DNA from 2 places in the Virgibacillus tibetensis genome. Region 2 is predicted to be linked to the other one. Evidence: a T-box and tRNA genes for the amino acid it is inferred to sense, from the RefSeq annotation. Region 2 holds a T-box; the other holds one or more tRNA genes.
The links. The T-box of region 2 lies ahead of tyrS (tyrosine--tRNA ligase). A T-box ahead of a tRNA ligase gene usually reads a tRNA of that ligase, here a tRNA-Tyr.
Positions count from the first base shown of each region.

Region 1: it encodes a tRNA-Tyr, which carries the amino acid that the T-box ahead of tyrS (tyrosine--tRNA ligase) is inferred to sense. The anticodon was not compared.

Region 1 covers NZ_JARZFX010000020.1:4,682-17,466, reverse strand. The annotation lists gene QGM71_RS20205 (CdaR family protein) at 1-248, opposite strand, end outside; gene cdaA (diadenylate cyclase CdaA) at 241-1,062, opposite strand; gene rsiW (anti-sigma-W factor RsiW) at 1,245-1,877, opposite strand; gene sigW (RNA polymerase sigma factor SigW) at 1,893-2,456, opposite strand; gene QGM71_RS20185 (aspartyl-phosphate phosphatase Spo0E family protein) at 2,590-2,742, shown strand; gene rocF (arginase) at 2,846-3,748, opposite strand; gene QGM71_RS20175 (phosphomevalonate kinase) at 3,974-5,071, opposite strand; gene mvaD (diphosphomevalonate decarboxylase) at 5,084-6,058, opposite strand; gene mvk (mevalonate kinase) at 6,103-7,065, opposite strand; gene QGM71_RS20160 (hydroxymethylglutaryl-CoA reductase, degradative) at 7,062-8,351, opposite strand; tRNA gene QGM71_RS20155 (tRNA-Lys) at 8,729-8,804, opposite strand; tRNA gene QGM71_RS20150 (tRNA-Gln) at 9,047-9,121, opposite strand; tRNA gene QGM71_RS20145 (tRNA-Tyr) at 9,131-9,215, opposite strand; tRNA gene QGM71_RS20140 (tRNA-Thr) at 9,267-9,342, opposite strand; tRNA gene QGM71_RS20135 (tRNA-Val) at 9,352-9,427, opposite strand; tRNA gene QGM71_RS20130 (tRNA-Glu) at 9,432-9,506, opposite strand; gene fabI (enoyl-ACP reductase FabI) at 9,764-10,540, shown strand; gene QGM71_RS20120 (YwaF family protein) at 10,633-11,355, shown strand; gene QGM71_RS20115 (YolD-like family protein) at 11,489-11,779, opposite strand; gene QGM71_RS20110 (LLM class flavin-dependent oxidoreductase) at 12,057-12,785, opposite strand, start outside.
Region 2 covers NZ_JARZFX010000001.1:28,801-41,585, reverse strand. The annotation lists gene refZ (forespore capture DNA-binding protein RefZ) at 1-352, opposite strand, end outside; gene QGM71_RS00195 (GAF domain-containing protein) at 485-970, shown strand; gene QGM71_RS00190 (sensor domain-containing diguanylate cyclase) at 1,051-2,886, opposite strand; gene rpsD (30S ribosomal protein S4) at 3,269-3,871, shown strand; gene QGM71_RS00180 (hypothetical protein) at 4,490-4,711, opposite strand; gene tyrS (tyrosine--tRNA ligase) at 5,070-6,341, opposite strand; T-box leader at 6,397-6,610, opposite strand; gene QGM71_RS00170 (transglycosylase domain-containing protein) at 6,734-9,706, shown strand; gene QGM71_RS00165 (GNAT family N-acetyltransferase) at 9,864-10,517, shown strand; gene QGM71_RS00160 (acetoin utilization AcuB family protein) at 10,517-11,170, shown strand; gene QGM71_RS00155 (acetoin utilization protein AcuC) at 11,167-12,324, shown strand; gene motS (flagellar motor protein MotS) at 12,346-12,785, opposite strand, start outside.

The DNA of each region.
Region 1 (12,785 bases), on a different contig from region 2:
ACACTTGGAGTACCTTCCAACGAAACAGATACGTATTCAGGAACGCCACTGACAACGTAATCTCCATCGTCCATACGTATATTAACAGGTACATCATCGAGTGTCTGCATTTCTTCAGCTCTTCCAGGGAAAAACGTCGAGTCTGTTTGAGATTTGTCAATTTCCACATTTACAAATACATATAAAATCACCGCAAAAGACAAGGCTATGAGACGAACAAACCACTTACGCTCAAACCAACTATCCATTATCGCTCCCCCTCCGTTTTCTTGACTTCTTATCAGGGGTCTTAGGAGTCATTGCTAAATTTTCTGTCAATATTCTGCGAAGACTCTCTTGATCCAATTCTCTATGTAGCTCGCCATTTTTTGTACAGGAGATATTTCCAGTTTCCTCGGAAACAACAATAGTCAGAGCATCGGTCACTTCACTAATACCCATTGCAGCTCTATGCCTTGTTCCTAGTTCCTTTGAAATAAATGGACTTTCCGATAGAGGGAGATAACAGGCTGCAGCCACAATTTCTTCCCTTTTTATAATTACAGCACCATCATGCAAAGGCGTATTTGGTGTAAAAATATTTGTCAATAACTGATGTGTTAAATTCCCATTTACTGGTATACCTGTTTCAGCATAATCACCAATTCCAGTCTCACGTTCAATTGAAATCAAAGCACCAATTCGCCGCTTAGCCATATAGTTGCATGATTGTATAATAGCTTCAATGTTCTGTTCAATGATTTCCTCTTCTGATCTTCCGCTTCTGGAGAAAATATTACCTCTTCCAAGCTGTTCCAGCGCTCTTCTTAATTCTGGCTGGAATAGAATGATGATTACAAGAAACCCCCATACAATAGCCTGATTGGTAATCCATTGTATCGTCTGCAAGTTAAATGCTATGCTTAAAAGCCAAACAGCCAGCACAACAACAATTCCCTTTAGTAACTGTATTGCCTTGGTTCCTCTGATGAGCATAATTAGTTTATATAATACATACCAGACGAGAGCTATATCTACGCCTATTCTTAGCAGGTTTAACGGATCGAATGCCCCATCAAGCATGTTCACACTTCCCTCTGTACATAAAATTTACTCTGCCGTTCTATTGATAGTAATGCTATCTATTATAACATATTATCCTATTTTACACGTGAAATAACAATTCAAAACAGACATCTCCTCATGGAAAAACCGGATGTGGCAATACCACTATCCGGCAGGTCAAGATGTATCTGTATCTATCATTAAAAGGAAAAAATACTTTTGAATAAAGTCTTTGCCCTATACCAAACCCATTCAAATAGTTGATCTACATGTTTAAGTTCACCATTAACTCCACCAACAGAGGCCATGAGACCTTCACCCTCAATGGTCTCGTCAACTAGCTTCCCGTTAATTAAAGTAACATTTCCATTTATCGTTCCCTTTATAATTAAATTTCCGTTTTTAACAAGCAGATCTCCCTCTACTGTTACATCTTCCGGGACAATGACGGTATCTCCCTTTATAATTAAATTCTCCTGTTTAGAAACTACTAATTCACTATCTTGATTCCATGCTGAAAATACACCGCTTATCATAAAAATGAAAAATATCGCTGCTGCAGTTACAATCGGGTGTGCTTTAAACCAGCGTTTATATTTAATTCTTTTCTTTTCTTCAGGCAAATTCCGCATGACATTTGCTGTGAAGTTTGTTGGAGCAGCGATGTGCTCCGCACTCTGAATTAAAGTAATTGTTCGTCTTAACTCGTGAAAATGCTCCTGGCAAGCTTCACAGTTCTCCAAATGTGAACGCAGAACGGTCTCCTGCTGACTTGATAGATCTCCATCTAAATAGGCGTGCATAAGCTCTGCATATTCCTTATTACACTTCAACTGGTTCACACTCCTTTACATGTGACGAAGCTTTTTACGTAAAGCTTCCCTTCCTCGATGTATTCTAGTTTTCACTGTTCCTAGGGGGATATCTAAGATGTCGCTGATCTCCTGAAGGGAAAATTCTTCTAAATACCGCAAAATAATAATACTGCGATATTTAGGTGGAAGCCCAGATATCTCTTTATGAATATAACGCTGCAGTTCCAAGCTTTCAACTTCTTCGCCTGGCAAACGGCTGTCATCGGCCAATTGTGAGTACATGTCTAAACCTTCTGTACCTTTAACTTCAGCATCAAGATAATAATCCGGTTTTCGTTTACGTATTCGATCAATAGTTAGATTCGTTGCAATCCGGTATAACCATGTCGAGAACTTTCTTCGATCATCAAACGAGTGAATATTCACATACGCACGAATAAAGGCTTCCTGAGCTATGTCCTCGGCCTCGTGTGCATTACCAAGCATTCGGTAACAATGTTGATAAATCCTATTTTGAAAAAATGAGACAACATCCTCAAAGGCTGTTTGATCTCCCTTTTTAACCTGCATAATTTTCTCTTTAATTAATTGATCCATACGGGTACCTCCGCTGCATGCGGTATTTATATTACGTGTAAGACGACCTAAAGGTTTCATTTTTAAAAAAGGTTTATAATTGTTAAGATTTGGGTATTTTCTTTACTAGTATACTAGATAGGAGGGCACTTTTGTGGGTAAATCTGTATTATTAGAAAAAATTGAAGAATGTCGTAAAGAAATGATTACATTAAGTCATTCACATGCATTAACTTCTGAAGCTGTCATCTCCTCTAGCTTAAAACTGGACAGACTTATAAATGAATACCAGAATCAAGTTCAATAAAAACTAAATTAATTGGTCAACTGACTCCCTTCTTTAAACCTTAATACAACAAAAAAGAAGACATTTATTTACATATAATGTCTTCTCTCGATTTCAACTGATGCTACTTTAGTTTTTCTCCAAATAAGGAACCCATTAAAGCAACAGCTACTGTCGCAGTTTTATTTTTCTCATCTAATATTGGATTTATTTCGACAAACTCTGCTGAAGTTATGATCCCCGACTCTTCCAGCATTTCCATTGCCAAGTGACTTTCCCGATAAGTGATTCCACCAAGCACGGGAGTTCCAACACCAGGAGCTTCTGATGGATCGATTCCATCCAGATCAAGACTTAAATGAACCCCATCCGTACGCTCTTTCAAATAATCAATTGATTCTTCCATCACCTGTGACATGCCCATTCGATCTATTTCGTGCATAGTAAACACTTTTATTCCTTTATCACGTATTACTGCTCTTTCCCCTGGATCCAATGATCTAGCACCAATAATAACAATATTTTCAGGTTTAACTTTTGGTGTGTAATTCGATATGTTGATTAAGTTATCATGGCCTATTCCCAAGCTGACGGCTAATGGCATCCCATGAATATTGCCTGATGGAGAAGTTTCCTCCGAGTTCAAGTCACCATGAGCATCATACCAAATCACTCCTAAGTTTTCATAATGCTTGGAGACGCCAGCTAAACTTCCTATTGCAATACTATGATCTCCCCCAAATATTAATGGGAAATTACCCTTCTTCACTTCCTGATCCACCATATCACCAAGCTGCTGATTGGCTTCAATTACTTGTTTCAGGTTTTTTAAATTACTTCCATCATTCAGATCACTTTGTGCAGGGCGGTTGATAGGAATATCACCCAAATCAATAATTTGAAAATCTAGTTCCTCCAGTTTCTCAATAGCACCGGCATAGCGTAATGCACTTGGTCCCATATCAACTCCACGGCGGCTTTGCCCTAAATCCATTGGTACACCTATAATTGATATATTAGTTTTCATTTAAGCGCCTCCTTTTCTCTTTATTCTAGCCAAAAAAGGGTATATGACTCAACCCGACATTAATTTGCATATATATACAATTTGAACAAAGGAGGCGCGGATTTAGAAGAGGCAGGAAGGAACTGGACTTGGGGATGGGTTCTTGCTGTCAGAGGATTTTATAGAGGAAATTTCTTTCTTATCTCTCAAAAAAAACAGGTAGTCAATACCTGTTTTTAAATCGTTTTAAATTTCTATCGGACCGTTTACATTGGGACCGATCATCAAGGGTTTGATTCCAGCCTGTTCCCATGCTAGCATCAGCGCATCAGCCTTTTCCCGCGAAGGCATAAAGGCAATTCCACAATCGCCTCCCCCTGCACCCGAAGGCTTGCCGGCTCCTCCATATTGCTCAGCTAAATCACATAACCTACCTAATAGAGGAGTCTCAATTTCAACATTTGCATTATTTCCTACCGTCCGAAGGGCATTTCTATTTTGCTTAACTCCACCTAATAGAGTTTGTGTGTCAGCTTCTTCCATACCTCTCAGAAAGCTTCCAACGGCCTCTTCACTATCCTCAAGAAATTGACTGAATTGAACAGGATTATCTATTTTCAGTTTAAGTATTTCGTTGACAAGTTTTGCAGTCGATGCTGGTTTACCGGTCCAACCAATACATACATGGATATTCTCAGGTAATTTAATCTGCTTAAGAGAGAAATAAACCCATTCTTTTTCCAGTAGTTCTGTTAATGTGGTGTTATTCTCATATGATTCTAGCAACCATTCAGCCTGAAACGAAGAATACTTGAGAAATCCACCGTGGGAAGAGGCTGCTACATCAGCCCCCGATCCATTACCCTGTACGTTCACATGTGAAATAGCCGCAAGTTTAAAGATTAACTGAGCAGTTGGAGGATGGGTAAGATATTTTTTCAAAATAACGGTAATGACTGAAGTTACTACTGCCGCACTCGAGCCCAGTCCGTATTTAATCCCAGATATATCATCAAGTTCGCTTTTTATCGTTAACATAAAACGATCAGGAGAAATCGTGTTCTCTTTTAAGTAGGTAAGTGCGATTGTCATTGCCTCTTCTACAAAACGAACTCGCTCGTCTCCTGAATGTATTTGAACTCTATTATTTTTATATTCCCATACAAGGTTATTCAGTTTGAAATCCTGTAAAGTTATGCGGTTCTCTTCACTCGGTTTAAGCGATGCATATACAAAACGATTAACTGCCATAACCACTAAGCTATGGTGGGGTTGTAATACTGCAAATTCTCCAGCTACCATCAATTTTCCAGGTACTTTTACAGTTAGTGTTGTATTTGGCATAAGGTTCAACCCCTATAGATAGGTTACTCCTTGACCTGATCGACTAAGTATCACATCTGTTACACCAGGTATTCCACGGAGTGTCTTTTGAATATCGTTTTCGTTCTCCGGCAAATATAGTACTTTAACATTAGGTCCGGCATCAATTGTAAAATAGGCAGGAATACCGTTGTCTCGCAATGATTGCACGGTTTGCATAACAGCTAAAGTAGTATCATGCCAATATGTAAAAGGAGGGTTAGCTCCCAGTGTAGTAGCATGCATCTTTAAGCAATTAGCCTCGGCTATCTGACCAACTTTTTCAAAATCACGAGCAGCAATTCCTTCTTTAATTTGTTTCAAGTCATTTGGAATACTGTCAATCCAGCCTGTATAGAAGGGAGATGTTTCCACTGTTCGTTTCATACCTTCCCGACTAGAAACTTTTTTCATCGTGGAAGATAAAACAACTGCAGCAACTCGTACATCCCAATAATCGGCTGGTGCAATAGGAACGGCAAATGAATCAGACCCATCATCCTTCATACCCATTTCCCATTCAGCAAATCCACCATATATAGAGCGGCATGCAGAACCTGATCCTTGGCGTGTAAGCATAGAAAGTTCTCGATCCGTAAGCTGCAGCCCGATTGCATTTGCACCAGCAGCAGCCAGGGCTGCAAAGCCAGATGCTGATGATGCAAAGCCAGCAGCAGTAGGGACTTCATTTATGGAATGAATAGTGGCATACAGCTTCTTCCCAGCATAAGTGCGAATTAGATCAAGAAAAGTCGTAACGCGATTATACTGCTCGCCTGAAACCAATTGATCGTTCAGGAAGAATTCGTCTTTTGATAATTCTTCTCGAAAGTCTACGGTTGTTGTTGTATAAAATCCGTCCAACGTTAGAGATAAGCTGCTGTTAGTTGGTAGTATGATTGATTCATTACGTTTTCCCCAATATTTTATCAAGGCAATATTTGTATGAGCTTTAGCTGTACACTTCAATTGTTTATCCCCTTTGCACATCTCTCTATCTCAGTACTTACATTCTATTCTTGTTTTTTTAAGACAAATGGCCACACAGCATGCGCTCCAAATTTTCTTAACTTTTCCGCGAGCTGCCTGGAGTGAACTTCATTTTGGGCTAATGCAATAATGCAGCCGCCATTACCACCACCTGTAAGTTTGGCACCTAGTGCACCTTCCTTACGAGCAAAATGAATTAATCTATCTAGCCCAGCATCACTTACTCCTAGAGCTTCCAATTCCTTTTGAGCTTCGTTTAACATCTGACCTAGAATATGCTTCCCTTTTTTCTCAAGTGCATGTTTAGCCAGATAAGTTAGTTCACCAATCCGGTCAAGTTTTTTTTGAATTCTCCTCGGTGCAGACTTTAATAAGCCCGCAACTGATTCGACTGCTAATCGAGTATCGCCGATTCTTCCAGAGTCTGCTACTACAAAGTGAAAGTCATCACTTAAGTTTATAAAATCAATGAGATGCTCTTTTTCATACCACACAGGTGATTCAGAAGTAATGGTCATCGTGTCAATACCACTCGGTGCACCGTGGGCAAACGTTTCAGCAATATTCGCCAATTTCAATAGCTCTTCTTCTGAATAATGATCATTAGAATAAGCAAATAGAGATCGTATAATAGAGATTGCCACCGACGCACTGGAACCGAGTCCCTTGCCTGGTGGTATTGACGATTTAATACGAATTAATAAATCACTGCATGGTAATTGAAGATGCTCTAACGTTCCTTTAATGCAACTTACAATCCCTTCTAAAGCAGCAGGAGCATGTTCAAGTGGGCCATGATAAAAGGTACTGTCAATTTTCACCGATCCTGGAACATATTCAATAACTGACTCAACCCCAACTAATGGGAAAGGAATAGCAATGGCAGGTTGTCCGTGTACAACTGCATGCTCTCCTATCAGTATTAGTTTACTATGAGCTATACCTATAGCTGTTTGTTCTGTAGTTGTCGCTTTTTCTGCACTCATTTTGTATAATTTTCCACCAATTCTTTAGCTTTTCCGACACGGATTTCTTTTACTTCAACTAATTTCCTAGCAATAATATCAATCATCTCCCCAGTAGCCCCTGCTGCAATGGCAACAGAGCGAGAATGTAATGCCATATGGCCTTTTTGTATTCCATCAGTTACCAATGCTTTTAATGCGCCAAGATTCTGGGCTAAACCTACTGTCACAATAACCTGCGCCAATTCTCGCGCAGACTCTACCCCTAATATACTGTGGGAAATCTTTGCTATTGGATGAACCTGAATTGAACCACCCACCGTACCTACAGACATTGGCAGCTCCAGTTCCCCAACAAGATTACCCGCTTCATCTACAGACCAAGTTGTCATCGAACTGTATTTCCCGTGGCGTGCTGCATATGCGTGGGCTCCTGCTTCAACTGCTCTCCAGTCGTTTCCTGTTGCAATGACAATCGGGTCAATTCCATTCATTATCCCTTTGTTATGCGTAACTGCCCGATAAGGGTCTGACGCAGCAAACTCATAAGCATGGATTACACCATCACGTACTTCTTCCCCTGAGTATTCACCAGTTATCAATAGTTCGGGAGGGATTACACATCGTGCACGCGCCAGGCATTTATCTGCATAATTTGATAATATTCGCAAATAAACTTTCCCCTTAGTTAATTCCTCAACGGTCGGAGCCAGTGACTCAACCATTGTATTAATGATATTCGCTCCCATTGCGTCACATGTATTAACATACAAATGCAATACAAGCATCTGACCATATTTCGAGTCAGTCTCTTCATTTAATATTCTTACTTCCAGATCCTCTGCCCCGCCACCTCTGGCTACTAAGCTGGGATAGGCTGCATTAGCATCTTCTATTAATAATTGTTTTTCTTTTAACAGTGTATCCTTTGCTGCATGAATATCCGGGCATCCTACTACTTGTATTTGACCTATCATTACTCGTTCAGTAGCCTCAGTAGTAAAACCTCCAGCTTTCCTTACAATCTTAGCAATATAACTTGCTGAAGCAACTACAGATGGTTCTTCAATTGCCATTGGTATTACATATTCTTTCCCATTTATTAAGAAATTCAACCCTAATCCTAGTGGAAGAGGAAATGTGCCTATGACATTTTCAATCATTTTATCAGCTGTATCAGGTGATAAGGGTGCCTGCGAATACAAATCTGCAGTTTGTTCTTCTGAAAATGTATGCATATTCTTAATTAAATCTCTTCGTTCTTCAACAGTCATATTATAAAAACCAGGAATTCTAGAAGTTTCCATACTGTATCACCCTTTTATATATATAATTAGTATATAAGCTTCGTGTGCATCAAACTATTTAGGTCTTTCAATTTATGAGGTTATTCACAAGGCTCGGCACAAAATATCAAAGTTCTCGAGCCTTCTATCCTCTTTTTTAGAACATGTACTTTATGATCAAATTATAACATGTTTTCCCTATGTATAATCATAAAATGAAACTTCATTTAGCAGGTTTCACTTCTTATCTGCCTATAATAAAAAAATAACTGTATCTATTATGTAAAAAAACGGCCTAAAATGCAAATAAACAAGGTTGTCTACAATCATAACGACCTTGTTTATTTGAAAAAATTATATGTATGATGTATTAACCGTAATTTTCATTTCTGTAAAAATGGTGAGCCATGATGGATTCGAACCATCGACCCTCTGATTAAAAGTCAGATGCTCTGCCAGCTGAGCTAATGGCTCATTCTATTATAGTTGCTTATTTTTTGGAAAGAATGTTCATCTGAGTGCTCGTCGTGTTGCACGTTATTTCGGTGATGCTGCACTCCTCGCAGGCCTGCACATAGTAGCTATACTATGATGTTAGCGGCCAGCTAATGGCTCATTCTATTATAGTTGTTTATTTTTTGGAAAGAACGTTCATTACAATAGTCTTACTTTTAATCAAAATTTTGGACTATAAAAAGGTCCCTAAAATAAAAAAATGGCTGGGCTACCAGGATTCGAACCTGGGATACACGGGATCAAAACCCGATGCCTTACCGCTTGGCTATAGCCCAACAATATAATGGTGGAGGGGGGCAGATTCGAACTGCCGAACCCTGAGGGAGCGGATTTACAGTCCGCCGCGTTTAGCCACTTCGCTACCCCTCCGTATTGTTAACTATAATTATTTTATTATACAATAAAATATTTTAATTAAAATGGTGCCGGCCAGAGGACTTGAACCCCCAACCTACTGATTACAAGTCAGTTGCTCTACCAGTTGAGCTAGGCCGGCAAAAATAAATGGTGGAGGATGCAGGGCTCGAACCTGCGACCCCCTGCTTGTAAGGCAGGTGCTCTCCCAGCTGAGCTAATCCTCCATGTTGGTGACCCGTACGGGATTCGAACCCGTGATACCGCCGTGAAAGGGCGGTGTCTTAACCACTTGACCAACGGGCCATCAAATAATAAACTTTAAATGAATGTTCTTGTCGCAAAGCAACGAATTTTATTATAACCAGTTATGCAAGCTTTGTAAAGGGGAAAAAAGAATATTTTTATTTAATTTTTTATAACCTGGCTACATTTGTTTTTTTAAGCTGTCATATCTTATTGAAACACTGCCACTCCTTTAGTAAATATACATTCAATGCTTTAGTTTCTTTATAAGAAACAATTAGGTTATAATATACAAAAGACTTTTTGGAGGTGCACACATGTCAAATTTACTACAAGGTAAAAATATAGTAATCATGGGAGTAGCAAATGAAAGAAGTATAGCTTGGGGCATAACTAAATCATTACATAATGCAGGAGCTAATTTAATTTTCACAAACAGACAAGAAAGGTCATACCAGAAATTAACAAAGCTACTTGAAAAAAATGAAGTAAGTGCAAAGTTAATTGTATCGTGTGATGTGGCAAGTGACGAGAGTATTAATGATGCGTTTTCTGAAATCAAAAAGAATGTGGGCGTTATTCACGGGGTTGTTCACTCTGTTGCTTTCGCAAACCGGGATGATCTAAAAGGGGAATTTTTAGATACTTCGCGTGATGGCTTTTTATTAGCACAGGAAATTAGCGCATATTCACTAGTAGCTGTTACGAAAGCTGCCAAAGAACTAATGACAGAAGGTGGCAGCATCGTTACACAAACGTATCTGGGATCTGAGCGCGTAATTCCTGGTTATAATGTTATGGGTGTTGCAAAAGCTTCTTTAGAAGCCAGTGTGATGTATTTAGCAGAAGATGTAGGCAAACACGGGATCCGAGTAAATGCGGTTTCAGCAGGCCCTATACGTACGTTATCAGCTAAAGGTGTTTCAGGGTTTAATGAAAAAGCTGGAGTAATTGAAGAAAAAGCCCCATTACGTCGAAATGTGGATCAGGATCAAGTTGGGGATGCAACTTTATTCTTCATGAGTGAGTTATCCAGGGGAATAACGGGGGAAGTATTACACGTTGATTCCGGCTACCATATTATCGGCGGCTAATATTCTTCCAGTTTCATACAAAGACACAGACGCTATATTACACGAAATTGTGTTAAAGCGTCTTTTTTTATAATGTTGGGGAGGGAAGATATATGGAAGAGTGGTTTGGTAAGATAAGCAACGAGCACTTTATCCCTTTTAGCTTCAGTCACATTGCTATGATCTTAATCTATATAGTCGCTCTCGTTATATTACTAATAACTTATAAAAAGTACGCTGAGAGTGATCTTTTACTAAATGTTTTTAGATGGTCTATAATAGTTACATTAACTTTATCAGAACTATCCTATCAAACATGGAGCGTAGTCAATGGGTCATGGAGTGCAGGAGAAAGCTTACCCCTGCATCTTTGCAGCATAGCAGGCATAATCGTAATTATAGGGCTTGCCACTTACAACAAAAAAATAATCACTATTTCTTTTTTCATTGGATTCTTACCTGCTTTATTAGCAATTGTTACTCCTGAATTAACTTATAACTACACGCACTTTCGTTTCTGGCACTTTTTTATACACCATATTGTACTATCATTTGCGAGTATCTTTCTCTTGTTGAGCAGCTCTGTTAAGATCACAGTTAAATATACTTTAGAAGCTTACGGTTATTTGCTTATATATGCTGCTATAATAGGCTTTCTAATTAATCCTACCTTGAACTCGAATTACTTATTTCTATCTAACACCCCAACAGCTGATACACTTTTTGACGTACTCGGAGATGGGATTTGGTATTATATTAATTTATGTTTATTGGGTTTGGTTGTTTTTATAGGGCAGTTTGGGGTTCTTAAACTTTTTATCTATAAAGAAAAATAAGCAATCAAAATAAGTTCTAACCTTCATTCTTATCCCATTAATTCTATAGGATTTGAATTTAACTGATTTGTATATAGGAAGAAACACAGTTTAACTGTTTCCCATAAAAACTATATCCCTCGATATAGAGGAATTATTCTATATAGACACTCAGAATGTTATCCATTTTAATTTCTTTATTGTTATTCAGCCTAATATCCCTCTGATCTACTTTTGCTAACTTCCCTTTACTGGTTAGGAAATCACGGCCATTATAGTGTTTTATTTCTACTGTCAACTCATTATGTATCGCTAATAACAGCCTACTATTGATATCTGGCACCTTATGATGGCTCTGATCCCTAACATCCTTATCTTTCCACAAATGTCTAAGCACTTTAACCTTTTCTTTCACCCGCGTTATACCTGTGTTATTTACGCTCATTTTACTCTCTCCTCATTTGTAAAACTTCATAATTATATATCAAAAGGAACTTATGTTCGTATTGTAACACAAAAAAATAAACATCTTCAATAAGAGTTTTAGTTTTAATTAAATTATATATAAATCTGCTTCTAAGTTCCGTATTACCTGCAACGCGGGCAGGCGTTTTCCAGAATAAATAGGTGCCATTTGGTACTCACACCTTTTTTTATTGGAAATCTTTTTTTTGGCAATTAAAAACAGAAAAGCACGTTCAAAGTGCTTTCCGTTTTCTACTTTAAAATAGTTCCCGCGCCAACAAGCGATAAACCTCCAAACGTTTCCCCTGTGAATGAGGGATACTGCAGATCATTGCTTCATCAAATCCATATTGTGCTTGTTCAGCTTGTAATTGGGTTGCGACTTCCTTTGCTGATCCAACTATATGCAACTTACGATTTTCTTGAATGGTCATACGATCCAATTCAGTTAATGGATAATCTTGAGCTTCTTCAGGTGTTAACGATTGACTGATTTTCCCTTTCATCAGCCACAAACGGGCAATATCCTGTGGTCCCGCTTCAAACTCAGCTTCTTCCTTTGTTTCAGCGGTTGTTACCATGTAGGCGACATTAATTTCCGGATTCTCCATAAATGCGGAAGGCTGAAAGTGATGTTTGTATGCATCTAATATCTCTTTGGACATCTCCCCATTGAAAAATTGCGCAAAGGAATAGCCAACGCCCAATTGTGCAGTTTTTATTGCACTGTTTCCACTTGATCCCAGCATCCAAGCTTCTGGCAGAGTTATTTGAGTTGGAGCTGCAACCATCGAGTACAAGCTATCTTCCGGTACTTCATCATTGATCATTTTTAATGCTGTTCCAAACTTTTCATACATATTGTTTAACATTGGTTGGCGTCCTTCTGATAAAGCATACATAGCGTTTCTATCCCCTCCTGGAGCACGACCCACACCAAAATCAATCCGGCCAGGTGAAAAGGCACTAAGTGTTTTGAAAACTTC
Region 2 (12,785 bases):
CCCTTACAAAAACCGAGTCCAGAGATAATTCTCGATGAATGAAACAAGATAATTGATGATTCTGTTGTTTGTACTGTATAATGGTGAAAATCATTTTTTTTAATTTATCTAATTCGGTATTTGTCTCAAGGCTTGCCAGCGTTTCATCAATTGCATTTAAATATGCTTCGTAATACTCGGTGACCGCATATTCCAATAATCCTTGTTTCCCTTTAAAGTAATAACTTATCAAAGAAACATTGACGGAAGCTTTCTCTGCTATATCACGTACCGATGTTCCGTGAAATCCCTTTTGAAAAAATAAGACTGAGGCAGCGTCTATCACTTTTTGTTTAGATGGGTTCGTTTTCATCAATATTCATCTCCTTACAACTCAAATACGACAAAGAAACAATATATCCTGCATTTTATTATCGACAAAAAACACACAGACTGTCGAACCTTGCAGATTTATTCTAAATTTCATTATGGAAGGAAAGTGTATATGTTTCAAGAATCAGCATACTCGGGAAGCAAACGTAAAGATTACGAATTACTTTTAAAACAGTTACAGGCCTTAAGCGAGGATGAAGTAGACTCAACTGCTATCTTAGCGAATGCTTCTGCTTTATTAAATCAATTTTTATCAGAGGTAAATTGGGTTGGCTTTTACCTTTGGAAGGAAGAGGATAATCAACTTGTACTTGGACCATTCCAAGGGTTACCAGCATGTATTAGAATAGGATATGGTAAAGGTGTTTGCGGAACTGCAGTCAAAGAAAGAAAAACCCAAAGGATAGCTGATGTACTGCAATTCCCTGGTCATATTGCATGCGATAGTGCGAGTAGATCTGAAATAGTAGTTCCAATTATTAAAAATAACGCTGTATATGGAGTTCTTGATATCGACAGCCCCACCACTGACCGGTTTGACGAAGCAGACCAGCAATATCTTGAAGAATTCATACACATACTCGAAACATTTATCTGAAAAGGAACATACCAAAATATAGCTGGCTAATTCTTCTTAGCCACTATATTTATTTAATCATTCTTTCTGAAGGGAAATCCTCATTTGATCTTCACATTTTTTACAACACTGTTTTTCCCAGTAGTCTTCGCTTCATAAAGTGCTCTATCTGCCCGAATAAAAAGCTCATCAACGGAATCATCTACAGACTTTGTCCAGGAAGAAACTCCACATGAGAGTGTCACCATTGGCTCCGTGAATTTTTCTACTTGTCTTCTAATTAAACCAGCAATTTGAACCCCTTCATTTATCGTAATTTCAGGGGCATATATTGCAAGTTCTTCTCCTCCCCACCTTGCCGGCGTGTCTTCGCTATCAAGAAATGTCATTATAATTTTTGCTACTTGAATAAGTACCTTATCCCCAATATGATGACCGTATTGATCATTAACCAATTTAAAGTCGTCAATATCGAATAATATAAGAGATCCCATCTCCCCTTTTTGCATATGTGTAACTATCTTGTCTTCCAAATGATTTCTTGAATATAATTTTGTAAGATAGTCTGTTATTACAGCTTTTTCCAGCTTGTCTTTTAGTATAGTATTTGTAACAGCTAAAGTGGAATGTTGAACAAGAGCTTGCATTAATTTAAATTTTTCAAAACTAAAGTAGTATGGCTCTTCATGCATAATAACAATCAAACCATGATTTGTACCGGAGTTGCTCATTGGTATTACCATTAATGAACGATAATCAAAATTATCTTTCCAGCTGTAATTACCATTAAAAACAGATTCCTCCTTTCCCATTTCGGTTACAGACAAATATGCTGCAAATGCATCCCCTTTTTCTGTATAAAAAAATGCAGTACTTCCAGTTAATATATCAAATTTCGGATTCTTCTCTTCATTATAATAGATAAAACCTACCTGTGTGGCTTGACATGAAGCTATAATTTTATTTCTGACTAATTTTGTGATTTCAGATAGCTTTAAGTTGGAATTCAACTTATGTGTAGTATCATTAATTAATTTCAAATCAGATACTAAATGAATTGAATTCTCGTACAATGTCGCGTTTTCAATAGCTTTTCCAGCAGTTTGTGCAAATTCAGTAATGAATTCTATTTCCTGTTCTGTTAAATCAACTGCATACTTCGTTACAAGTTGTATGACCCCATAGACACCTTGTGTACCGATAAGCGGCGCATACAAGTATGTACTCTTTCCATTTAACCTATTTTCTATCTGTACTTCCCCTGACAGAAAGGCCTGTGTACTGACTCTTTTTGTTACATCATCACTATACTCTATTGTTTGAACCGGCAGGGTAGGGTCAACCTCGCTATCCTGAGATAATAATAAGTTAAACGAAAGGTTTGGGTAAAGTCCTTGTAACTCGGCAATAATTTCTCTTATTATGTCTGTCTTATCTGTGTTTGACAGCAAGCGTGATGACAGTTCATACAAGAACTTGTAATTTAGATCACTTTCACTTTTCGATTGGTATTGGTGAATCATAGTGAGCAGTATTTCTGTCTCACTTTTACTGACTTGCAACAGCTCTTTATTATATTGATTATCAAAAGCCAGATATAACAATGCCTTTGGGCCTTTTTTCGGTTTTAAAGTTAATATACATGTTTGAACCCTATCCGGGCTGATCTTGTATATCTTTTCTTCGGTAACAGTCCCACCTTCAGCATCTATTTCTTCATTTAGAAATTTCTCTTCATCTATTAAATGTGAACCTAACTGATAGGTTTTACTCCAATGATCATAAATATATAAACCAATGTACCGCGCATTTGTTATTTGTTTTAATTGTTCAATTATTATTGTAAAAATCTGTTCATTTGGGTGATTATAGAACTCGGAAATCAATTCAAAATAAACACTGCGTAATTTTCCTTGTAACTGATTTATATTTTCCATTAATATCACCTATCATAAGTTTTCGTATAGTCTAACATGAGAATTTTTTGTTGTCTGAAGTCTATCCAATATATATATCCATTATATACTAACTAGTTCTTTTTTCCTATAGTTTGTTTCGCACTTGCCGTTTGTTTTTTTTAGGTTGACATATGGTTGTTTAACTTATATACTATACTTTGTGTAAAATAATAGGTAGCCTATGTGAACCAACGCTTGAAACCATTTTGTTCCTCTTCGATGAATTTCATCTGTAACCCAAGAGGTGTATCGTGTAACTCTCTGCTGCTGGAGCGATGGTACATGAAAACATAATGGACAACGAAATGGAACACGCTCATTTATTTTTTATGCAAATAAAATTAAAGAGGAGTCATGTCTTATGGCACGCTATACTGGATCAGTATGGAAAAAGTCTCGTCGTCTTGGCATTTCATTAACTGGAACTGGTAAGGAATTAGATAAACGTCCTTACGCACCAGGTCAACACGGACCAAATTCACGCAGGAAAGTCTCTGAATATGGTTTACAACTACAAGAGAAACAAAAATTACGTTTTATGTACGGATTAAATGAACGTCAATTCCGTAACTTGTTTACTCAAGCAGGTAAAATGAAAGGTATTCATGGTGAAAACTTCATGATTTTACTTGATGCACGTTTAGATAACATGGTTTACCGCATGGGCCTAGCTCGTACGCGCAGACAAGCCCGTCAGCTAGTAAACCACGGTCACGTGTTAGTTGATGGATCACGCGTTGATATTCCATCCTATCGTCTGGAACCAGGTCAAGTTGTCAGTTTACGTGAAAAATCAAGAAACCTGGATGTAGTTAAGGAAGCTTTGGATGTGAACAACTTTGTTCCTGAATATATCTCTTTTGATGCAGATAAATTAGAAGGTACTTTCACTCGTTTCCCAGAGCGTTCAGAACTGCCAGCTGAAATAAATGAAGCACTTATTGTTGAGTTCTACTCTCGTTAATAACTTAACAAAAATTAACCCCTTGGAAATGTTGGTAAACAACATCTCCAAGGGGTTTTTAAGTATTTATAATACCTGTTTTGTTCTATTAAGTAAAAGCCCCGATTGGTTAATAACAAAGGCGTAAGCGCCTGGGTAGGACGTATGGCCTGCGTCCGCGCATCCGCGGGTGGGGGCGACGTTGCCGCGCAGGAGCGGCGTAGTTAGTCGTTCTTCCACTGCCCGCAGGAGATTCACTCCAGAGTATAAGATACATTTAGACTTTCGCCATTTCTGGCGATAAGTCAAGTTCATCAAAAGGAAACATGCTCACTTCCGCGGGTATGCCGACGCCTGAGCACAAACCCGGTTATAGGTGGCCTTCCTTATGTGTAACGAATTGGTTTATGTTGAGTTAGATTAATAAGAGGCTGGAAGGGCACTAGGTGATGGGCGCTGGTCGATGATAACACCACGTTCTTGAAATAGGTAAGATGTATCGCCGACGTAGCTATCCCTATCCTGTCCGTTGAAACTGGACTTAGCTCTTGCTGTCAGAGAGTTTTATAGAGCCAAATTTATCTCTTATTTCATAAATACAAAAATAAGGTGCCGATTAGGCACCTTGTCCAACTTTCGCTAGCAATGTTTTCTTCTTTTTCTAAATCTGCGGCCAGTGAATCTTCCTGCCACTCTTTGGTCTCTGTGCTTATCCCTGTCTCTGACTCCTTCTACAACTCCTCGGTCTCTGTGCTTATCCCTATCTCTGACTCCTTCTACACTTCTCCGTTCTTTCTTCCTGTCCTCATCTCTGACATCTCTTCTCCTTCTTCGAAAGGATTCTTGGCATCTACAGCCCATATACTCACCTCCTATACAATATTTTATGTAATAAAGCCACTAGAGTAACGGCACCAACTAAAAAGGTGTTAAATATGTGTTAGTTAATCATTAAATACCACCGAGTTCAGTAATGTTCTCCTTGTTTATCCATTTCTACTATCACGGGATACCTTGAGAATACCTATTGGCTTCATCGGCACTAGGACGTCCTCGAAAAGGGAGGTCAGCTTTTCTTAGTACGACGTATCGTTGACGTAGTTTTCCCTATCCTATCTGTCGAAGTTGATTATGGCTCTTGCTGTCAGCTGTTTTGGAGCCATATTCATATATTTTCTAGCAAAAAAAGACACGAACAAAGTGTTCGTGTCTTTTCGTTCTATTTAAAATCGATTAAGTAGTATTTTTTCTTTCCCCGACGAATAATAGTAAATTTCCCTTCAATACGATCCACTTCACTTACCGTGTAGTCCAAATCCCGTTTCCGTTCTCCATTAATGTAAATCGCACCATTACTGATATCTTCTCTTGCTTGCCTTTTGGAAGAAGAAATTGATGCATTCACTAATAAGTCAATTAGCGTAATATCTTTTTTAGATACTTGATATGTTGGTACATCTTTAAAGCCTTGTCCGATGTCGCTTGCTGATAATTGCTTTAAATCTCCGCTAAATAATGAAGCTGATATTTTTTGAGCTTGCTTCAAAGCCTCTTGGCTATGAACTATTTCTGTCATTTCTTCCGCTAGACGCTTTTGTGCGATACGATTTTCGGGACTGCTGTTCACTTCATTTTCAAGCTCATTCATTTCATCTTCAGAGATAAATGTGAAGTAACGCAGGAACTTGATAACGTCACGGTCATCTGTGTTTAGCCAAAATTGATAAAACTCATATGGTGTTGTTTTCTCAGGGTCAAGCCAAATCGCACCACCTGCAGTTTTACCGAATTTTGTACCATCCGCTTTTGTAATTAGTGGCACAGTCAATCCATAAACTTTTATCTCTTCTTCTTGCTGTTCTCTTGAACGGCGTATAAATTCCATGCCTGCAGTAATGTTTCCCCACTGATCACTTCCGCCAATTTGTAATGTGCAATTTTCTTGTTCATATAATTTTAGAAAGTCTAGCGATTGCAGTATCATATAGCTGAACTCGGTAAAAGTTATCCCCTGTTCGATCCGTGCAGAAACAGACTCTTTTGCAAGCATGTAATTTATCCCGAAATGCTTTCCTGCATCACGAAGAAAATCGATTACAGTCATACTTGCTAACCAATCATGATTGTTTCTTGAGAGAACAGGGTTTTCCCCATTATCAAAATCAAGCAGCCTGGCTATTTGCTGTCTAATTTTTTCACTATATTCTTTAACAACTTCAGTTTCATTTAACGAACGCTCACTGGTTCGACCACTTGGATCGCCAATCATTCCTGTTCCCTCTCCAATTAAAGCAATTGGCTTGTGTCCCGCTTTTTGGAATCTCTTTAGCATGGTTACAGGAAGCAAATGCCCAATATGCAGGCTGTCAGCTGTCGGGTCAAACCCGCAATATAATGTGACCTTGTTTTCTGTGAGGTGCTTTTCCAGTCCTTCTCTATCTGTTGTTTGATGAATTAACCCTCTTGTTTCCAGATCCTGTAGAATTGTCATACCATTCACTCTCCATATCTTAAGTTAAATAACAAAAAAACTCCCCCCTTAAATAAAAAGGGACGAGTTTAACACGCGGTACCACCCTTGTTGCAATTAAATTGCCACTTGGGGTTGTTAACGATGTTTCCACCGTTTCTTAAATGGTTGCCATAAAAGAAATTGCTCCAGATTGTAATTCACCTGCAAATATATACTAGCTTACACCTACCGCCAGCTCTCTTTAAAAGGGATTTGCAAAAGCTACTATATTCTTTCCTCGCAAATTGTTATCTTGTTTATATATATATTCATATCATATTAATGCTTAAAAAGCAATATAGTGGTATTTCTTATTCAACATAAAACGTACTTATGCTATAATTAGAGGTGGAATTTTAGGAGGTTTTACAATGGATTTTAAACAACGGATTCATAAATACAATCAAAAAATACAACAAATATGGAAAGAAGGAATTATCCAGAGATCATCACGTATCACATACGATGTGTTTTGGAATGTAGTACTATTTTTCTTTATAGTTGGATTTGTCGGGTTATTCTTTGCCGGTGGTATTGGTGCAGGTTATTTTGCATCTCTGGTAAAGGATGAACCAATAAGAGCGTACGACGTTATGGCACAGGATATTTACAATTATGAGGAAACATCCAAACTCTATTTTTCCAACGATATATTCCTTGGGGATGTTCGTGCCGACATACATAGAGAAGAGGTCTCGCTTGACAATATTTCTGAAACACTCATAAATGCAGTTATTGCAACAGAGGATGAATATTTTGATGAACATAAAGGGGTTGTTCCTAAAGCCATTGTTCGTGCAATGATGCAGGAAGCATTTAACTCAGATATGAAAACAGGTGGAAGTACACTAACGCAGCAGCTGATCAAAAATCAGATCTTAACAAATGAAGTTTCTTTTGAACGTAAAGCTGTTGAAATTTTACTAGCACTTCGACTCGAACGTTTCTTTGAAAAAGAGGAAATCTTAGAAGCTTATCTGAATATAGTTCCATATGGACGTGAAGCATCCGGAGGAAACATTGCTGGAATTCAAACAGCAGCCAGAGGTATTTTTGGTGTAGATGCAAAAGACGTAAACCTGCCACAAGCAGCTTATTTAGCAGGACTTCCACAGAGCCCCTCTGCTTATACACCGTTTGAAAATTCGGGTGGATTAAAGGATGAGGATAGGTTAAAACCCGGTCTGAATCGGATGAACACTGTCCTAAACAGAATGTATGAATCTGAATATATTACAAGAGATGAATACGATGAAGCACTGAACTATGATATCGTTGCAGACTTCACTGAAGCCAGGGAATCTCCTTTAGATAATTACCCGGATTTAACTTATGAAATTCAAGCAAGAGCCAAAGATCTGCTGGTAAACTATTTAAGTGAGAAAGATGGGTATACAGAAGAAGATTTAGCCAATAACCAAGAATTGAAAGATGAATATGAAATAAAAGCAGACCGTGATTTAAGAATGAATGGCTATCAAATTCACTCTACAATTGATAAAGATATTTACGATGTCTTTAAAGAAGTTATAAAAAATTATGACCACTATGGTCCTGACCGAACATTTACAGTAAAAGATGAAGAAACTGGAGAAACCATAGAGAAGACAGAGCAAATTCAAGCTGGTGGAATGTTAATCCAGAATAACACTGGAAGAATAATCAGTTTTGTTGGCGGTCGGGATCAAAGTCATGAAGAAGAGTATAATTATTACAATTATGCAACGAAAGCAAAGCGATCTATTGGTAGTACAATTAAACCATTACTTGATTATGCACCTGCCATGGAAAAAGGTGTCGTACAGCCTGCTACAGCGCTAGCTGATTATAATAAACAGCTAGCTGGCTGGCCCGCAGATAAGCCGAGAAACTATGGTGGTGGGAATTACGGGATTGTTTCTGCACGTACAGCTTTTGCTAATTCCTATAATATTCCAGCGGCTGAAATATATACGAAAATAATAAATGATAATCCTGCTAAAGAATATTTAGATAAAATGGGTATTACCTCACTATCAGAAGGTGACTACGTTTACCCATCACTTTCTATCGGTTCTATGGATGTTGGTATTACAGTTGAAGAGAACACCAATGCCTTTGCCACCTTTGGTAATGACGGAAAGTTTGCAGATGCATATATGATTGAGAAAATTACAACCAATGATGGCGAAGTAATCTACGAACATGAACAAGAGACCGTAGATGTATTTACCGCCCAAACAAACTACCTAACAATTGATATAATGCGTGATGTCATTAGTAGCGGAACAGCACGTTACCTGAATTCTCGATTAAAACATGGGAATGTAGATTGGGCAGGCAAAACCGGAACATCAAATGATTATAATGATGCTTGGTTTGTCGCAACAAATCCAAATGTGACTTTCGGTACTTGGATTGGCTATAGGACACCGCATTCTATAAATGAATGTTCAAATTGCTCCTTAACTTACAGTCAAAGAAATCTTAATTTATGGGCAGAGCTAATGAACAGTGCACAGGATATTAATCCTGAATTATTAGCACCTACAGAAAGGTTCAAGCGTCCGGATGGAATTGTAGAAAGAAGTTATTGTGCAATCTCGGGAATGCTTCCATCTGAGCTTTGTAAAAAAGCAGGCTTAATTAAAACAGACCTATTTAACTCGAAGTTTGTTCCCAAGGAAGAGGATGACAGTTTAGTTACAGGTAGTTATGTGATGGTTGATGGGAAAGCAGTGATCGCGGGGCCAAATACACCAAGTGAATTTACAGAAGGAGATGGGCTGGCCTTTAATCCGGAATTTCTGAAACGAAATGATTATGATAAATTAAGCGATTTATCGCAACTCTTCCCTCGAGGTGCAGACAGGGAAAAATGGGAGAAAATTGGCATTCCTAATACAGATGTCGGAAATGCAATTGAAGATGATGGTAAAAATCCATCAGCTCCAACATCCCTAAAGAAGTCTGGAAATAAGTTGTCTTGGAACAAATCCAGTAGTAAAGACGTAGTAGGATATCGAATTTACCGTTCAGATAAACGTGGTGGAAATTTCAGTCTAATAGGTAGTACAACTTCTACTGATTATTCTATAGGTGACAATAGTGCTGTCTACCATGTTAAAGCTGTTGACTATTTTGGACTGGAATCTTCTGCGTCAAAAGAAATTTTGGTTGGAGATACTTCCAAACCGGAACCTGAAACACCGGATGAAGAAGATAAAAAGAAAGATAAAGACGAAGATAAGGACAAAGATAAAGATAAAGATAAAGATAAAGATAAAGAAGAAGATCAAGAAGACGATGACAACGAAGATGATGATGACAATAGCAACGATGAAGAAAACGAAGATGAAAACTAGTATTCCAGATAGAAGGGCAGAACCCGCCATTAATGAAGGGCGGGATCCTCCCTTCTATTTTTATACCCCAAATTATGAAATTACTAAAAATACCAACGTTATTGCTGTATAATGGTAATTATGAAAGCGTATTTATCTAACAATAGGTGGTGAAATGATGAATCATACAAAAGAATACCACTCTTTAACACGTCCAACGTCGAGTGGCATAATTACTATTGAAGGTCCTCTTCCTTCTGCCAAGCTTAAGAAATATCATTTTCATGAACAACTAACTGCATTCCGACCGCCAGACAAACAGTTTGAGGCAGTATTAAGTATTGCCGATTTTCCAGAGGGGCGAATTATTATAGCTAGAACTGAAGATACAATTATTGGTTATGTAACATACCTTTACCCTGACGAATTGGAAAGATGGTCCGAATTTAATATGGAAGACCTAATTGAACTGGGAGCCATCGAAGTGGTACCCGAATACCGAGGGGCACGAATTGCTTCGGGTTTATTAGAAGTATCAATGATGGATTCTTTCATGGAAAATTATATTGTTATATCCACAGAATACTACTGGCATTGGGATTTAGAAAGAACGGAATTGAGTATATGGAACTACCGAAAAGTAATGGAAAAGATGATGGGTGCAGGGGGTCTACTACCAGCTCCAACGGATGACCCTGAAATTATTTCACATCCAGCCAACTGCTTAATGGTACGCATTGGAAAAAATGTGTCAGAAGATTCGATTAAAAGATTTGATACATTACGGTTTTTACAGCGGCACCGTTACCGCAACATGAGGGAGGGATTATAGTGTTAGTAGAAGAGATTATGAAAACTGATGTTGTCACTTTACCACCTACTGCGTCAATTGCTCAGGCTTTACAGTTACTGCAGGAACATCGAATTAGACATATTCCAATTGTGAATGAAGAGTATCAGATTATTGGTATTGTCTCCGACCGCGATGTCCGTGATGCCAGCCCGTCCATTTTTATGAAAGATACTGAGCAGCAGGAGCTGGAAAATGAAATTCAAACGATTATGAGCCATCCTGTCGTAACCATCCATCCATTAGATTTCGTTGAGGAAATTGCGCGGATTTTTTATGATGAAGAATTTGCTTCCTTACCTGTTGTCAGAAAAGGAAATAAACTAGTAGGTATTGTAACTGAAAAAGATATGCTCTATACGTTAATTCAATTAACTGGTACTCATGTGCAAAGTTCGCATATCGAAATAAAAGTACCACATAAACCTGGTATTTTACCAGAGGTCACTTCTATATTTGGAAAACGAAAAGCAAATATAGTTTCTGTTTTGGTTTACCCATATAAAGATGACCCTAACTATAAGATCTTGGTTTTCCGTATACAAACTATGAATCCGTTGCCAGTAATACAGGACTTGCGAGAAGCAGGATATGAATTAATGTGGCCAAATAATATACCGGAGCCAAAATTATGACAGGCAAGGCTTCCTTTGTTTTTTCTAATGCTTTCTTGGATTATCGCTTCAACCCTGACCATCCCTTTAATCAAAAAAGGGTTGTACTGGCGAAAGAATTATTAGAACATACAAATTCCTTGAGTGCACAGGATATTATAAAACCACGTTTGGCAACGGAAGAAGAACTTTCATTATTTCATGACAAGGCTTATATCGAAGCTGTTAAAAAAGCAAGCAGGGATGAATTAACCGAAAGTGAAGGTATTGAATACGGACTAGGTACAGAAGATACACCTATTTTTAATAACATGCACGAAGCTTCAAGCTATCTCGTCGGTGGTACACTGACAGCAGTAGATGCCGTCTTAAATGGGGATGTGGATCATGCACTTAATCTAGGTGGAGGTTTACACCACGGCTTCAAGCGAAAAGCAGCAGGCTTCTGTATCTATAACGACGGGGCTGTTGCAATTAAATATATTAGAGAAAAATTTAATTTAAAAGTCTTATATGTTGATACGGATGCTCACCATGGTGACGGCGTTCAGTGGGCTTTTTATGATGATCCAAATGTTTGCACATTCTCCATTCACGAAACAGGGAGATATTTATTTCCTGGAACGGGGCACGTAAATGAAAGAGGCATTAAAGAGGGACATGGTTATTCTTTTAATCTGCCAATTGATGCCTTTACTCAAGATGAATCTTTTTTACAAGTATATGAGTCTGCTTTCAGAGAGATTGCTGCTTTCTTTAAACCAGATGTGATTGTAACTCAAAACGGAGCAGATGCTCATTGTTTTGATCCTTTAACACATTTATGTGCCTCTATGGAAATTTATGAAAGAATACCATTATTGGCACATGAGTTGGCTCATAAATACTGTAATGGCAAATGGATTGCACTTGGCGGCGGAGGTTATGATATCTGGAGAGTGGTGCCCCGCGCATGGGCCCAAGTATGGAATGTGATGAAAACAGGTAAGCCATCGGAAGGAAAAATTCCATTAGCATGGTTAACAAAATGGCAAGCAGAGTCACCCATCGCATTGCCGGAAAATTGGCATGATACGGAAGATGTTATACCTGACATTCCCAGGAAGGCTGAAATTAGCGAAAAAAATGAGAAGTTATTAGTTAACATATTAAAATATGCTAAGACAATCCGTTAAAATACTAAAGGAGATGGCTTATTAGTCATCTCCCTCCTCACTCTCTAAAATAACAATTTCTACTCGCCTGTTTTTACTCCAATTTGCAGGTGAGTTATTTGGAACAATCGGCCTGGTGTCAGCATAGCCAACTGATGAAAAACGAGACTCATCAAATTCCTCTTCAATAATTAAATACCTGATTACACTACTAGCTCTTGCACTGGAAAGTTCCCAGTTCGAAGGATAGCGGTAATTGGATATCGGACGACTGTCTGTATGTCCCTCCACTTTAACATCATTAGGTAGTTCATTCATTAATGTGCCGATTTTACTTAAAAATGGTTTTCCCATATCAAGTATCTCAGCATCACCTGAGTTGAAAAGTATGCTTTCCTGTAGGACCAGCACTACACCCCGTTCGGTTCTATTTGCAGATATTACATTGTTTAATTCATTTTCATTTAAATACCCTTCAACAT